2 linked regions of the Pyxidicoccus xibeiensis genome follow. The protein of the gene in region 2 binds, or shares a complex with, the protein of the main gene of each other region. Links are inferred from orthologs where the notes say so. Each region holds a gene or a part of one and is shown on either strand. Other genes may lie near its edges.

Region 1 (7,800 bases), on a different replicon or contig from region 2:
CCGAGTCGCGGCGAAATCTGGAGGCGCTGAAGGGCTTCGGCGTGGTGCCGCACGCGCTGGCCGCGCTGCCGGAGCTGGGGCACGGAGACGTGGTGGTGGACGCGCTGTTCGGCACGGGCCTGAGCCGCGCGCCCGCGGGCGACTTCGCGGAGGCCATCGGTGTGATTGCCCGCTGGCGGCGGGCAGGCGCGAAGGTGGTGGCGGCGGACGTGCCGTCCGGCCTGCAGAGCGACACGGGCGAGCCCTTCGCTCCGTGCGTCGAGGCGGATGTCACGGTGGCCTTCGGCTTCCTCAAGCCGGCGCAGGTGCTGGAGCCCGGGGCCTCGCTGTGCGGGCGGGTGCGGCGGGTGGACATCGGCATGGGGGGCGAGTCGGCGAAGGACCTCGCCGGGCCCAGGCTGTTGGTGGTGGAGGAGGCGGACGCTCGCGACACGCTGCCGGTGCGGAAGGCGGACACGCACAAGGGCACCTACGGGCACGTGCTGGTGGTGGCGGGGAGCCGGGGGAAGACGGGCGCGGCGGCGCTGGTGGCCAAGGCGGCGCTTCGCTCAGGCGCCGGGCTCGTCACGGTGGCCTCGCGTGGGGAGGCGCTGGACAGCATCCAGGCGCACTCGGCGGAGATCATGGGGGTGCCGCTGGAGGCCTCGGGGCCGCTGGCGATGGGAGACCTGGACGCGCTGCTGGCCGCGGCCGAGGGCAAGGATTCGCTCGTCATCGGGCCGGGGATTCCTCGGGGGCCGGAGACGGGCGCGTTGATTGGCGAGCTGCTGTCGCGGCTGGAGCTGCCCGCCGTGCTGGACGCGGACGCGCTCAATGCGGTGGCCTCGGACCTGTCGGTGCTGCGCCGGGCGAAGGGGCCGGTGGTGCTCACGCCGCACCCGGGGGAGATGTCCCGGCTGACGGGGCGGTCCACGAAGGAGGTCCAGACACGGCGGTTGGAGCTGGTGAAGCAGCTGGCCGCCGGAGTCGGGGTGACGGTGGTGCTCAAGGGCGACAGGACGCTGACGGCGCACCCGGACGGGCGCGTGTTCATCAACACCACGGGGAACCCGGGCATGGCCACGGGGGGCTCGGGGGACGTGCTGGGCGGCGTGTGTGGCGCGTTCCTGGCGCAGGGGATTCCCGTTCCGGAGGCCATCTGGACGGCGGTGTATGCCCACGGGCTCGCGGGAGACCTGGTGGCGGCGCGGCGGGGTCAGCTGGGGCTGGTGGCCGGGGACCTCATCGAGCAGGGCCTCTGCGAGGTCTGGGTCCGGTGGGGACGATGAGCACGGTCCGGACGCTGAAGCTGTCGTCACCCGAGGAGACGCATGCCCTGGGCGTGCGGCTGGGGAAGCTGCTCCAGCCCGGTGACTTCGTGGGCCTGATTGGCGACCTGGGGGCGGGGAAGACGCACCTGGTGCGGGGCGTGGCGGAGGGCGCGGAGGTGCCTCGCTCGGAGGTGGCCAGCCCCACGTTCGCGATTGTGTATCCGTACTCGGGAAGGATTCCGCTGTACCACGCGGACCTGTACCGGCTGGCGAACTACGACGACCTGTACTCCACAGGCTTCCTGGACCTGGTGGAGGGGCGCGACGGCGCCGTGCTGGTGGAGTGGCTGGACCGCATCCCCGAGGCTGCGCCCCGTGAGCACCTGCGCCTCACGCTGAAGCACGCGGGCGGCGAGGTGCGGGAGCTTTCGGCCGAGGCGTTCGGTGCGCGGCCTGCGGCACTGCTCGCCGCGTGGATGCCCTGAGGCGGGTCGCAAGCGCGGGGCGGCGGTGCACCGGCGCCGGCTGCGTCGTCAGCGTCGCGCCAGCGTCGAGCGCACCCAACGCCACGCGGCTCCCACGCCCGGCGAGATGCGCAGCAGCGTCCAGTGCACCCGCGCCAGCTGCGGTCCCCCGGGCCCGTGGGCCAGCGGCTCGAGCAGCGCCAACGCCTCGGAGCGTTGTCCCTCACGCGCGAGCAGCAGGGCCAGGTCCAGCTTCGGCTCGAACAGCGTCGGCTCGAAGGCCAGCGCCTCCTGCAGGAGGGTGATGGCGTCGCGCCGCTCATTCCGGCGGCGGAAGTGGAAGCGTCCTCGGAGCAGGGCCCGCACCGCGTCCGCGCGGTAGCCCTTGGTGAGGTTGAGCTGCGCCAGCTGCTGCCAGAGGCTTATCTGGTGGGGGAACGTGTCCGCGGCCTGCGTATAGACAGCAATGGCCTTGTCCGCGAAGCCCCTGTCCAGGTGGGCCTGCGCCGCGGTGTGGAAGCTCTGGAGCGCGGCTTCGGGCTGTCTGGCTCGCGCCAGCAGCGGTGCAAGCTTGCCGTGGACGACGGGGTCCTTGGGCTCCAGCTCCAGCGCCCTGCGATACGCCGCAATGGCCTTCTTGACCCGACCCTTGGCGCGCGCGCGATCCGCCTCGGCGACGAGTTCGGAGCGCGTCCTCGGGGCTTTCTGGCGGAAGAGCATTGCGTCACAGCCTACTTCGCCAGCCAGGCTGGTTCCGCAGCCCCGCCGCTTACTCCAACCGGGGTGGTGTGAAATGCCAGTCCGCCTGGATTCTCGGGTCGACCTGCTCCTGCAGGCGCTTCAACCACTGGCGGGCTTGTTGCGCGGAGACGCTCGCGGGCGCTCCTGACGACTCGCTGGGCTGCTCCCGCAACTGGAGGGCCCATTCCAGGCACTCGCGGACCTGCGGTGCTTCCGGGCCGCGGTCCGGCGCCAACCGGGTGGGCCTTGAACGGCTCGCCTCGACCCGCGTTCGTGCCCGGGTTGCGAAGTCAGGGTCCGTCAGGAGTGCGACCACCGTGAGCTGGGGAAGAACCCAGGTCCCGTGGTCCAGGCGTTCCCACAGGGCCGTCAAGGTGTGCTCGCTCGTTCCACCCAGCACCATGGCCGTCGCCGCCATCAGGTCGATGTGCCAGAGCCGCTCCTTCCACAGCGCGGCCACCTCCGCCTGCAGGTTGGTGCTGGCCTCCACGCCCGCCTCCACATGGAGGAGGGCGTCCCGGTGCGTGAGGCGGACAAGCTGAAACCGGGGCGCCATCAGCAATGGCTCGACGAATGACGGGAAGCCCACCCGTCGCGCGTGGCGGACGAAGTCCCGGTCCGTGCGCGGATAGACGCGCGGCGGGTCGAACTGGCAGTTCGTGAGGAGCGCGTCCTCCAGATCACAGAGGTACAGGCTCGTGTCCCGCAGGTCGGCGTTGCGCAGGTCCGCGTGGTTCAGCGAGGCCCGGTCGAACCGCGCATCCCGGAGCCGCGCGCGGCGAAACGAGCTTCGCGCCAGGTTCGACGCGGTGAACACCGCCCCTTCGAGGCTGGCATCGTCCCAGCGCGTCCCCAGGGCCACGCAGGCCGTCAGGTTTGCCCGCTCCAGGCGCGCATAGGTCAGCGAGGCCTCGGACAGTGTGGCGAGCTCCATCCGCGCCTCCTGCAGGCCACAGTCATCCAGCAGCGCACCGTCCAGCCGGGCCCTCACGAGGTCCGCACCGGACAGCTCCTGCTGCGTCAGGTCGATGCCGCGCAGGTCGCCCCGGTTGTCGCCCAGCGCTTCCGTCCCCGGGAACCCCGCGAGCACGTCACGCCAGGCGCCGCACAGGCCCATGGCCATGAGCTGCTCGCGCCGACGCTGGCCGTCAGGAGTGTTCCACCGTGCGACGAGCTGCTCGGCGCGCATCAACGGGGCTGCCTCCTGCGCACGGTGACTGCGGTACGCGTCAGGGATGATGACCCCTGCACGCTGCCACCGAAGTGCACCGTCGGGAAGCCGCCGCCACCCTCACGCCGCGTTGCGCGGCGCACCCGGATTCACGGGAGGGAACAGGTCGCCCCCGGCCAGCTCGTGCACGCGCCAGCGGTGGAACACGAGGCTCGCATCCACGGCGATGACGTCTTCCTCGTTCACCGGGGCCCAGTAGGGCCCGCCGCACAGCGACTCGCTGGCGACGATGAACTGCTCCACCCGGGTGCCCACGGACGGCAGCCCATCCACCACGTTGCGCGTCGGGCCCGTGGACACCAGCAGCGTGCGGTTGCGGCGCGAGGCCACCATCACCTCGCCATTGGTGACGAGGAAGTTCATCGCGGAGCGGACCTCCACGCCGGGCGCGTCCGTAATCGCCGCCACCAGCGACATGGTCTCCGCCACCGCGCGCGCCACGCCCTCCACGGGCACCGAGTGCTCGAGCGAGTGCCTGGCCGACAGCCGGGTGAGGAAGAGGTAGAAGCAGCGCTCGCTGTCCGTGGTGCCGCGGATGTGACCGCGCAGGGCCGGGCTGATGAGCGCTTCCACGGCCGCCCGGTGCTTCGCGAACTCGCGCAGCGTCCCGTTGTGTCCGAAGGACCAGCGGCCATGGTGGAAGGGGTGCGAGTTGCGCAGCTCCACCGCGCCCACCGACGCGAGCCGGATGTGCGCCACCACCGTGTGCGAGGACACACGGCTGCTCACACGCTCGAAGTCAGGGTCGCTGTGCGCCGGGCCCACACCATGGGCCACCAGTGGGAGCGGCTCGGCACCGTATGCGGCGATTCCCCATCCGTCCTTGTGCTCTCGCGACTGGATGAGCAGCGAGTTCTTCTCCGTCACCAGCGCGGGGTGGACGGCAGCGGGAATCGAGGAGCGGAATCCAAATAGTCGGCACATGGCAGCGGCAGGTATTTATAACGCCCGGCCCACAGGAGAAGTTCTCATGTCTCACCGGGCGGTGTCGCGTGTCAAAGCGACGCCACTTCACGCGCAGGAATTCATCTCCTGCCGGACGACGACACGTCCGGCTTTCACCACCACTCGCGCGTGACCTACCCCTAGATGGTAGGGCAGGTGCCGATACGAGGCACAGCTGTAGACCACCAGGTCGCCTGGGTCTCCCTCGGTCAGCCGTCCATGTGATTGCAGTCCCAACGACAGAGCGGCGCCTCGGGTAGCAGCCCAGTAGGCCTCCGCCGCGCTCAGCCCGTTCTCCAGACAGGCCAGGCCCAGCACCAGGGCCACGTTCTCACTCATCGCCGAGCCCGGATTCACGTTTGAACCCAAAGCGACGTTGATTCCCGCGTCTCGCAGCTTCCGGCCCGGGGCGTACGGCCGCATGCGCAGGAAGAGGGTGGAGGTGGGCACCAGGACGGCGGACACGTTGGCCGCGGCCAGCGCGCGGATGCCCGCGTCCGTCACCTGCTCCAGGTGGTCAGCCGTTGCGGCTCCAAGCTCCGCCGCGAGTTCCGAGGCTCCACAGGCAGTGAGCTGGTCCGCGTGCAGCCGGGGCGTCATGCCCAGCGCGCGGGCGGCGGTGAGGATGCGGCGGGCCTCGTCCACGGTGAAGGCGCTGTCCTCCGCGAAGACGTCGCAGAAGCGGGCCAGGCCCTCACGCGCCACGGCGGGGAGGATTTCGTCGATGCACAGCCGCACGTACTCCTCGCGCCGGCCTTTGTACTCCTCCGGCACCGCGTGCGCGCACAGCAGCGTGGGCACCAGCTCCATCGGCGTGAGCGCGCCCAGCCGCCGCACCACGCGCAGCATCTTCAGCTCGTTCTCCACGTCGAGCCCGTAGCCGCTCTTCACCTCCGCCACCGTCACGCCGTGCGCCAGCAGCCGGTGGATGCGGGGCAGGGCGAGCCGCACCAGCTCGTCCTCGCTGGCGGCGCGCGTGGCCCGCACCGTGCTGACGATGCCGCCACCCGCCTTGGCAATCTCCAGATACGTGGCGCCCTGGTTGCGCAGGTCGAACTCCGCGGAGCGCTCGCCCGCGAAGACCAGGTGCGTGTGCGGGTCCACGAAGCCGGGGCCCACGAAGCCGCCCTGGGCGTCCACCACCTCGGTGCCGGGGCCCAGCGCGCCGGGGGGCAGGCCCGCCTCCGGGCCCACGTATGCAATGCGGCCCCCGCGCACGCCCACGCAGGCGCCGGGGCGGGGGGTGAGGGCGGCCTCCGCGCGCTCGCGGTGCGTGCCCTCCACCGTGAGGACCTCGGAGGTGTTGCGAACCCACAGCTCCAGCGCGTCCATGTGTCAGCGACCTCCGCGCACGCCCATGATGGGGACATTCCAGCTGGCCCCGCCGTCCGCCTTCACCCGGCCGAAGCCGCCGGAGAGCTCCGCGCTCTCCAGCCAGCTCAGGGTGAACCGCGCGGCCACCACTCCGCCGTAATACACGGAGCTGTCACTGATTCCGCTCGATGACACCGTGTTCCACGCGAAGAAGGGCACCAGGCCCAGCGACACGTTCTTCTCCGGCTGCACGGTGAAGGCACACGACGCCTCCGCGCCGAACATGCTGCCCGGGCCGCCACGGCTGTTGTCGATGCCGAAGTCCGAGGCCCCGCGCAGCGACAGCGCGGGGGCCAGGCCCAGCCGCTCCGAGCCCACGTAGTACGACGCGCCCGCATACAGCCCGTAGCCGGGCAGGGGCAGGGGCAGGAAGAACTCCCCCTGCAGGCCGGTGTGCAGGTGCAGCCGCTCGGTGAGCGGCCACGTCATCGCGGCGTCGAGCACCATGCCCCACTGCTGCGTGGAGAAGCTGGCCTCGTCGCCCCGGAACCGGTCTCCCTCGCCGATGAAAGGCTGGGAGCCGGAGATGGGCGCGCTGAGCCGGGGGCCCGTGCGCACGCCCACCTGCGCGAGCGTCCGGTCCGGGGCCCCGGGCCCCAGCCGCATCACCATGGGCCCCATGGCCGTGGGGGCACACCCCGCCAGCGCGCCGAGCGCGGCGGCCAGCAGCAGCCAGCAGTGACTCGAGCGGTGCATGGCGGCCTCCAGGCTCACACGGTGATGCCGGGAATCTTCACGCCGCGCTGCTTCGCCACGTCGATGGCCTCGTCGTAGCCCGCGTCCGCGTGGCGCAGCACGCCCATGCCCGGGTCGCTGGTGAGCACGCGCTCAATCCGGCGCGCGGCCTCGGGCGTGCCGTCCGCGACGATGACCTGGCCGGCGTGCAGCGAGTAGCCCATGCCCACGCCGCCGCCGTGGTGGAAGGACACCCACGAGGCGCCGTTCACCGCGTTCACCAGCGCGTTGAGGATGGGCCAGTCCGCCACCGCGTCCGTGCCGTCCTTCATCGCCTCCGTCTCGCGGTTGGGCGACGCCACCGAGCCGCAGTCCAGGTGGTCGCGGCCGATGACGATGGGCGCCTTCACCTCGCCCTTGCGCACCAGCTCGTTGAAGGCGAGGCCCGCCTTCGCGCGCTCGCCGTAGCCCAGCCAGCAGATGCGCGCCGGCAGGCCCTGGAAGGCGATGCGGTCTCCCGCCATGCCCAGCCAGCGCTGGAGCGACGCCTTCTGCGGGAACAGCTCGCTCACGACCTTGTCCGTGCGGCGGATGTCCTCCGGGTCTCCGGAGAGGGCCACCCAGCGGAACGGGCCCATGCCCTCGCAGAAGAGCGGGCGGATGTACGCGGGGACGAAGCCGGGGAACTCGAAGGCGTTCGCCATGCCGCCGAGCTTCGCCTGGCCGCGCAGGTTGTTGCCGTAGTCGAACACGTGGCTGCCGGCGCGCTGGAAGTCGTTCATCGCCTCCACGTGCATGATCATCGACTCGCGCGCGCGGCGCACGTACGCCTCCGGGTCCCTGCGGCGCAGCTCGGCGGCGGCCTCCAGCGACAGGTCCGTGGGGATGTAGCCGTTGAGCGGGTCATGCGCGCTCGTCTGGTCCGTGACGAGGTCCGGCTTGATGCCCCGGCGGTACAGCTCGCGGAACACCGAGGCCGCGTTGCCGATGATGGCGATGGAGCGGCCCACGCGCTTCTGCTGGGCGTCCTTCGCCAGCGCGAGCGCCTCGTCCAGGTCCTTGGCCACGACGTCCAGGTAGCGCGTCTCCACGCGGCGGCGGGCGCGGGCGGGGTCTATCT
Region 2 (7,591 bases):
CCCGGCCTCCGCGCCAGGTCCCTTCGACTTGCCTCCGGATGTCATACGCGTCCCGCGTCTCCTAACCGCCCAGCGGCATGTTGTCGATGAGGCGCGTCGTACCACTGAACGCGGCGACGAGCAGGCGGGCGTTCTGTCCGGGCATCACCCGCTCCAGGGGTGTGAGCCGCTCCGCATCCACCAGCTCCACGTAGTCCTCCCGGAGCCCCGCTGCCTCCAGCTCGCGACGGACGGCGCCCACCAGCGCACCTGACTCGCGCGTGCCCTCGCGCAGCAGCGCCTGGGCCGCCCTCAGTCCCCTCGAGAGGGAGAGCGCCCGCTGCCGCTCCTCGGGGGACAGGTAGGCGTTCCGGCTGCTCATGGCCAGTCCGTCCGCCTCGCGCACCGTCGGCATGCCGACAATGTCCACGCCCAGGTGCAAATCCCGGTTCAGCGCCTGGATGACCTGGAGCTGCTGGTAGTCCTTCTCTCCGAAGAGGGCCACCTCCGGCCGGAACAGGCACAGCAACTGGGTGACGATGGTCGCCACGCCACGGAAGTGACCCGGTCGCCGCTCGCCGCACAGGCCCTTGCTGACGTCCGTCACCTCCACGTACGTCTGGTACCCCGGCGGGTACATGACGTTCGGGTCCTCCGGCGCGAAGACGACGTCCGCCCCCGCGCTGGCGCACTTCGCCAGGTCCCCCTGCAAGTCCCGCGGGTAGCGCGACAGGTCCTCGCGGGGACCGAACTGGGTGGGGTTGACGAAGATGGAGGTGGCCACCACGTCGGCGCGGCGCCGCCCCTCGCGCATGAGCGAGAGGTGGCCTTCATGCAAAAAGCCCATGGTGGGCACCAGCGCGAGCCGGCGCCCCTCACGGCGCAGCCCCGCCGTCCAGGCCCTCACTTCCGCCAGAGTCCGCAGGACGGCGGGAGCCATGGCTAGACTGGCACCCCGTAGACAGGGCCAATCTTCTCCCCGCCCTCGGCGGTCGTCGTCGCGGGCAGCTCCGCCCTCGTCGGGGTCGGGCTGCCGGCCACCAGGCGGATGTTCTTGCTGGACTTGAAGGAGTGGTCCTCGTCCGGGAAGGCGCCCTTGCGCACCTCGGAGAAGAACGCGCCGGCCGCCTCGGTGATGGAGCCGTGCAGGTTGGCGTAGCGCTTGACGAACTTCGGCTTGAAGTCCGGGTTCATCCCCAACAGGTCGTAGCAGACCAGCACCTGGCCGTCACAGTCGACGCCCGCGCCGATGCCGATGGTGGGGATGGTGAGGCTCTGGGTAATCGTGCGCGCCAGCTCCAGCGGCACGCCCTCGAGCACCAGCGCGTACGCCCCGGCCTGCTCCAGCGCCAGCGCGTCGTCGAGAATCTTGCGGGCTTGGTCCTCGTCGCGGCCCTGCACGACATAGCCGCCCATCTTGTGCACGGACTGCGGCGTCAGCCCCAGGTGGCCCATGACGGGGATGCTGGCGCGGGTAATCGCGCGCACCGTCTCCGCGAACTCGGCGCCACCCTCCAGCTTGACGCTGCCCACGCCCCCCTCGGACACCAGCCGGCCGGCGTTGCGCACCGCCTCCTGGGGAGACACCTGGTAGCTCATGAAGGGCAAATCCCCCACCACGTGGGCCCGGCGCGCACCGCGAGTCACCGCTTTGGAGTGATAGACCATCTGGTCCATCGTCACGGGCAGCGTGGAGTCATGCCCCTGGACGACCATGCCCAGCGAGTCACCGACGAGCAGCACGTCCGCTCCCGCCTGGTCCAGGATGTGGGCGAACGTGGCGTCGTAGGCGGTAACCATGCAGATCTTCTGGCCGATCTGCTTGAAGCGCTTCAGCGTGTGGATGGTGACCTTGTCCTTCACGGTTCACCTCCTTGTGTCGACGGGTGGGACGGCCACTGCCGGACCCCTTCGCCCCTCGCCGTCCCCAATGGAGATCGCCGGAAGCCCAGGGCCCGTCACCGCACTCTAACGCCCTTCGGGCGGCCGTGGGGCCCGGAGGACGAGCGTCCTGGCGGGAGCCCGGCTTCAGGCCCGTCGGGATGCCTTCGGAAGGTAATGCTGGGTGCCCGGTTTCGCCTTCCGGATGGTGGCCAGCAGGTCCTCCCGGTCCGCCTCGTTGTTGACGAAGTCGATGTCCGAGGTGTCCACCACCAACAGTGGCGTCTCCGTGTAGTGGAAGAAGAAGGTGTTGTAGGAGTGGACCAGCCCCTCCAGGTACCCGGAGTCGAACTTCCGTTCGAACTCGCGGCCGCGCTTCTTGATGCGATGCAGCAGCACGTCCAGGCGGGCCTGGAGGTAGATGACGAGGTCCGGCTTGGCCACGCGGGGCCCGAGCGCCTCGAAGACGCGCTCGTAGAGGGCCAGCTCGTGGGCGTCCAGGTTGAGGTGCGCGAAGATGCGGTCCTTGGCGAACAGGTAGTCGCTGACCGTCATCGAGCTGAAGAGGTCCTGCTGGAACAGCTCCTGCTGCTGCCGGAAGCGCGACAGCAGGAAGAAGATCTGCGTCTGGAACGCGAACTTCTGCCGGTCCGTATAGAAGCTGGAGAGGAAGGGATTCTCCTCCACGATTTCGAGGATGCGCCGGCCGGACAGGCGCTCCGCGAGGATGTTGGACAGGCTCGTCTTGCCCACGCCAATGGGCCCCTCGACCACGATGTACCGGTAGTCCATCCGCCGAGGCCTCCCGACCGCGGAATGCACAGTGAGGCCGCGCGCCCACCACTCGCGAGGGCACGGCCACGCATCCGGGCGGATAACACAACATGCCCGGCCGAATCCGGCAATTTTCCGCGGCCGCACCCGGTGTCCGGGATGCCCGGCTCGCTTGACGCTCCGGAGAGCATCCCCTACGGTCCGCGCGACTTCATGGCGAGCGCGCGGGACGGTCTCCGGACATGAGCGGCAGGCAGCGGGCGAAGACGGTGGTGGTGCTGGAAGAGGCCCGTCAGAGCGCGACCCCCAGGACGACACCCGCACCGCCGGTGGAGCCGGACCCGCTCTATGGCGTGGTGCTGCTGAAGACGGCCCTGGAGCTCAAGCGCCGGCAGGACGGCACCGTGGAGGAAATCCTCCGCGACGTGCTGGCGCGCATGCGCATTCCCGAGGCCGAGTTCCGCGCCTTCCTGGAGCAGCAGGGCGGCCTGCTCCAGGCGCTGGGAATGCGGCAGCGGTAGCGCCCTACTCCGACAGCTTCTCGGGCGCCGGCACCGGCGTGACGACGGGCCCCAGCGCGCGCTCAATCGCGGCGAACTCCTCGGGCGCCAGCGTCTCCGCGCGGCGCTGCGGGTCGATGCCGGCCGTGGCCAGCGCGGCGGCGAGCACCTCGGGCGTGCCCAGCGTGGGGTCCGACTTGAGCGAGTTGAGCAGCGTCTTGCGCCGGTGGGCGAACGACGCCTTCACCACCCGGATGAAGCGGGCGTCGTCGACGATGGGCGCGCGCGGGGCCTTGAGGCGCGTGAGGCGCAGCACCGCGGAGTCCACCTTCGGCGGCGGGTGGAAGCGCCACGACTCCAGCGTGAGGATGTTCTCCGCGTCGAAGTGCAGGCCGAGCAGCACGGTGAGCAGCCCGTAGTCGCGGTTGCCGGGCTCGGCGGCCAGCCGCTCGACGACTTCCTTCTGGAGGGTGAAGACGGCGCGCGTCACGCGGGAACGCTGCTCCAGCACGCGGAAGAGGATGGAGCTGGACAGGTGGTACGGCAGGTTGCCCACCACGGCCACCTCGGGGGCGCCGGCCACCTCCGCGAAGTCCACGGTGGCGGCGTTGCCGGACACCACGCGCACGCCGGGGATGGCCTCCTTCTCCAGCACCGTCACCATGTCGCGGTCCCGCTCCACCGCGGTGACGCGCGCCTTCGTCGCGGCGAGGAAGCGCGTCAGGTGGCCCAGGCCGGGGCCCAGCTCCACCACCGGCTCGCCCTCGCGCAGCGCGAGCGCGTCGGCGATGGTCTCCAGGGCCTCCTCGTCGCCCAGGAAGTTCTGTCCCCAGCTGTGCTTGGGGCGCAGGCCATGTCGTTTGAGGATGTCTCGCGGTGATTCCACCCGGTCTCCTTTACATGCGCCAGGCCGGGTCTGCCGCCAGGCGGAAGTCTCCGCGCAGTCCGCGGCGGTACGCCTCATACCCCGCCACGGCAATCATGGCGCCGTTATCCGTGCACAGCCGCACCGGCGGCAGGAACATGTCCAGCCCCCGCTCCTGTGCGCGCTCGCGGCACAGCGCGCGCAGCCGCGAGTTGGCCGCCACGCCTCCGCACAGCACCAGTTGTTTGTGGCCCAGCCGGCGCGCGGCGGCCACCAGCTTCTTCGACAGCACGTCCGCCACCGCCTCCTGGAAGGACGCGCACAGGTCCGCCAGCGCCTGGCCCTCGGGAAGGCCGTGCTTCTGCACGTGGTGCAGCACGGCCGTCTTCAGCCCGGAGAAGGACACGTCGAAGTTGTCGCCGGGCAGCGCGCGCGGGAAGCGGATGGCCGCGGGGTCTCCCTTCTGCGCGAGCTGGTCGATGGGCAGCCCGCCCGGGTACGGCAGTCCGAGGATGCGCGCCGTCTTGTCGTACGCCTCGCCGGCCGCGTCGTCGCGGGTGCTGCCCACCAGCCGGTAGCGGCCGTAGTCCTGGACCTCGTAGAGGCTGGTGTGGCCGCCGGAGACGACGAGCCCGAGGAACGGCGGCTCGGGGGCCTCCTCGATGAGGCGGATGGCCAGCAGGTGGCCCTCCAGGTGGTTGGCGCCGACGAAGGGCTTGCCGGTGGCGAGGCTCAGCCCCTTGGCCACCTGCAGGCCCACCAGCAGCGCGCCGATGAGGCCGGGGCCGGACGTCACGGCGATGAGGTCCACGTCGTCGAGCGTCTTCTGCGCGCGGGTGAGGGCCTCGTGGACGACGGGCATCACCTGGACGATGTGGTTGCGGCTGGCCAGCTCCGGCACCACCCCACCCCAGCGCCGGTGGATGTCCACCTGGGTGGAGACGACGTCGGAGAGCACGCGCCGGCCGTCCTCCACGACGGCGGCGGCGGTCTCATCACAGGAGGTTTCCAGGCCGAGGACGAGCAAGGCGGCGACTTCTCCGAAAGCGGACGAGGTGGGCCGCCAGCCCGCTCAGTTGCCCAGTTCCTTGAGCATCATGCGGACCTCGTTGGCCGAGGACCCCGTCGGTTCGAGGAACAAGTACCTCTTGTAGGCCTCGACCGCCTGGGTATTTCGCTTGCTGAACTGGTACGCCATGCCGAGCGTCAGCCAGGCGCGGGCATTCCGCTCCTCCTCCCGGACGACGTCCTGAAGCAGCTTGGAGGCCTCGCGGCAGGCCGCCTCCGTCCCGAAGCCGTTGACCAGCGCCGTGCCCAGGCCGGCCTTCGCCTCCAGGGACGCGGGCTTGAGGGCCAGCGCCTTGCGGTAGCTGGCCACGGCCGACTTGTGGCGGTTGGAGACGATGGCCGCCCGCGCCTGCTTCACGAGGGTGGCGTACTCCACCTCCGGGTCCACCGGCGGCGCGCTCGGCTCCGGCGGCGTGGGAGGCGTCTCGCCGGTGTCCGGCGGCGGCGTCTCCGCGACGGCCGTCCCCGCATCCGGCGTGGCGGCGGGCGGCGGCGTGGGCGCGGTGGCCGTGGCCGTCCCCGCGTCCTCGACGGCGGGCGTCGGGAGGGGGTCCGTCTCCGGCGGCTTCACCGCCTGGACGGGCTTCGGCGTCTCCACCGGCGGCTTCGGAACGGGGTCCTGCCCCTTCCCGGAGCTCCCGCCCAGCACCACCGCGGCGACGGCGCCGATGAGCGCCAGGCCGAGGCCCACGTAGAGGCCGGTGCGCTTGGGGCGCACGGCCGCGGCGAGCGCCGCATCATCCGACTCCGCCACCGGGGCGGGCTTCACCTCGGCGGGCTTCGCAGCCGCCACGGGCGCGGGCTTCACCTCGGCGGCGGGCGGGTGCGCCGGGGGCTTCGGCTCGGCGGGCTGCACCGCGGCCGGCGCGACGGAGACGGGCGGCGGCACCGAGGTCGGCGTCCGCGGCTCCTCGGAGATGTCCGGCGCCACCGGGGGCACGGCGGGCGCGGGAGCACCATGGCCCGGGTACGGCGGCAGCGCGAGCTGCTGCGGGGCGGGCGTCTCCTCGATGTCCGCGATGGGCCCGAGGTCCAGCGACACGGGCGCCACCGGCGGCGCGGAGCCCCTGCCGCTCACCAGCGTCACCTCGGACGACGGCGGCGCCGGCGCGGGAGGAGGCACGGGTGGGAAGGGATTGGGCCCCACGGCCGCGCCGCCGAAGATGGGCGCGCGCGGCGGGGACGTGGGCTCCGGGGCCGGGGCCCCCTGGGAGAACGCGGAGCCCGAGCTGCTGGAGGCCCCGAGGGACCGTGGCGCGGGAGACCAGACGGAGCCCGGGCCCCACGTGGAGGCCGAGCCGATGCCCTCCGTGTCCACGCGGCTCCAGTCCAGCAGGAGGCTGCGGTGCGCGTGCTCCACGGCGCGGTGGGCCGGCGGGGGCTCCACCAGGAAGGCCGAGCCCTCCTCCACCGGCGCCAGCGGCGGCGCCTCCACCGGCTCCTCGTCCGCGGGGCCACGCCGGGGCCTCGCGGGGAAGACGACGACATTCGCGGGCTGGGCCGCGGCGCCAGGGGACGTGGCCGCCTCGTCCTCCACGCCCGCGGGCGGCGAGAGCACGCTCGGCGGCATGGTGCGCGGGGCCGGCGTCGGCACGGGCGCCACGGCGGGCGGCGGCTCCACGGCGGCGGGCGGCTCGACCGCCACGGGGACTTCGGGAGCCAGGGGCTCCACGGGGGCCGCCGCCACGGGCGCGGGCGGCGCGGGCTCCACGGGCGCTTCAGGCGGCGGGGCCGCGTTGAGCCACTGCTCGATGCCGGGCTTGCTGCTCTGCACCGGCTCCAGCGGGGCATTGCCCAGCTCGCGGATGAGGCCCTCGAAGTACAGCTTGCTGATGATGCCCAGCGCGGCCAGGTCCTCGAAGTCCGAGTCCTCCACCACGCGGCTCAGGGTGCGCTTGCCGTCGAAGAGGCGCAGCAACCCGTTCACCTCGTCCGGAATCTCCGAGAGGCGGTCGGCGAGCTGGTGGTAGTCAATCTCGAACACCGTCTCCAGCGGCGGGAGCTGCTCGAGCATGCGCCCCCACTCGTCCAGGCGGCGCATGCCCTCCATCAGCAGGCCCTGGGTGGAGATCTCGATGCGCTCCGGCCTGTCCAGCGCGCTGAACTGCACCTCGAACTGACCCTCGAAGGTATTCAGCATGCGGTAGAAGGCGTTCTCCCCCTTCAGCCGCCCCAGCTCCGCGTCGATGACCCGTCCGTCCTTGAAGTAGACGGTGCCGGTGCGCTCGCCCTGGATGTTGATGAGGCCCGTCTTGCGGCCAATCTCGAACGTCTGCACCAGGTCCACCACGCCCATGTCGGCGAGGCTGCCGGCGAAGCCGCCCTTCGTCGTCTCCCGCTTCTCGATCCTCTCCTTCTCCGCCTTCTGGAGGATCATCTTCACGCGGGTGACGATCTCTTTGATGTAGATCGGCTTCGTCAGGTAGTCGTCGCCACCGAGCTCCAGGCCGCGCACCTTGAACTCGACGGACTTCTGGTTCGTCAGGAAGACGTACGGGATGAACTTGAAGCGCTCGTCGGACTT

Evidence for each region.
Region 1: the proteins of tsaD (region 2) and tsaE are in contact, whole or in part, in a crystal structure (PDB 6N9A), measured with the Thermotoga maritima proteins. The link is inferred for Pyxidicoccus xibeiensis from one-to-one orthologs. Residues at the interface, in WP_004082750.1 of Thermotoga maritima: Cys10, Asp11, Arg49, His50, Leu82, Gly84, Gly135, Gly136, Glu154, Thr155, Leu156, Asp157, Asp158, Ser159, Glu162, Asp165, Lys166, Arg169, Leu170, Tyr175, Lys213, Thr214, Leu217, Tyr218, Gln221, Arg222, Asn324; in WP_004082108.1 of Thermotoga maritima: Leu37, Gly38, Lys46, Lys57, Val59, Lys60, Ser61, Thr63, Phe64, Thr65, Leu66, Met67, Val69, Pro71, Tyr82, Arg83, Leu84, Asp86, Asp88, Phe89, Asp93, Ile128, Asp130, Glu131, Arg134.

What each region holds. Positions count from the first base shown.
Region 1 is NZ_JAJVKV010000002.1:337,732-345,531, forward strand. Bases 1-2,999 are described here. They hold tsaE (tRNA (adenosine(37)-N6)-threonylcarbamoyltransferase complex ATPase subunit type 1 TsaE), read left to right. Parts: upstream 1-1,264; coding sequence 1,265-1,735; downstream 1,736-2,999. Other genes in these bases: LXT23_RS09575 (NAD(P)H-hydrate dehydratase), read left to right, coding at 1-1,268; LXT23_RS09585 (tetratricopeptide repeat protein), read right to left, coding at 1,784-2,434; LXT23_RS09590 (pentapeptide repeat-containing protein), read right to left, coding at 2,484-2,999. Outside these bases: more of LXT23_RS09590, read right to left, coding at 3,000-3,644; LXT23_RS09595 (class II glutamine amidotransferase), read right to left, coding at 3,747-4,610; hutI (imidazolonepropionase), read right to left, coding at 4,698-5,963; LXT23_RS09605 (hypothetical protein), read right to left, coding at 5,967-6,701; hutU (urocanate hydratase), read right to left, coding at 6,716-7,800. UniProt on the Escherichia coli protein: Required for the formation of a threonylcarbamoyl group on adenosine at position 37 (t(6)A37) in tRNAs that read codons beginning with adenine.
Region 2 is NZ_JAJVKV010000003.1:268,021-275,611, forward strand. What follows is about bases 3,029-5,818. They hold tsaD (tRNA (adenosine(37)-N6)-threonylcarbamoyltransferase complex transferase subunit TsaD), read right to left. Parts: upstream 5,027-5,818; coding sequence 4,031-5,026; downstream 3,029-4,030. Other genes in these bases: LXT23_RS13790 (hypothetical protein), read left to right, coding at 3,029-3,155; rsmA (16S rRNA (adenine(1518)-N(6)/adenine(1519)-N(6))-dimethyltransferase RsmA), read right to left, coding at 3,160-4,020; LXT23_RS13805 (response regulator), read right to left, coding at 5,072-5,818. In the rest of the region: SsrA-binding protein SmpB, read right to left, coding at 1-45; panC (pantoate--beta-alanine ligase), read right to left, coding at 62-919; panB (3-methyl-2-oxobutanoate hydroxymethyltransferase), read right to left, coding at 922-1,842; LXT23_RS13785 (deoxynucleoside kinase), read right to left, coding at 2,008-2,652; more of LXT23_RS13790, read left to right, coding at 2,877-3,028; more of LXT23_RS13805, read right to left, coding at 5,819-7,591.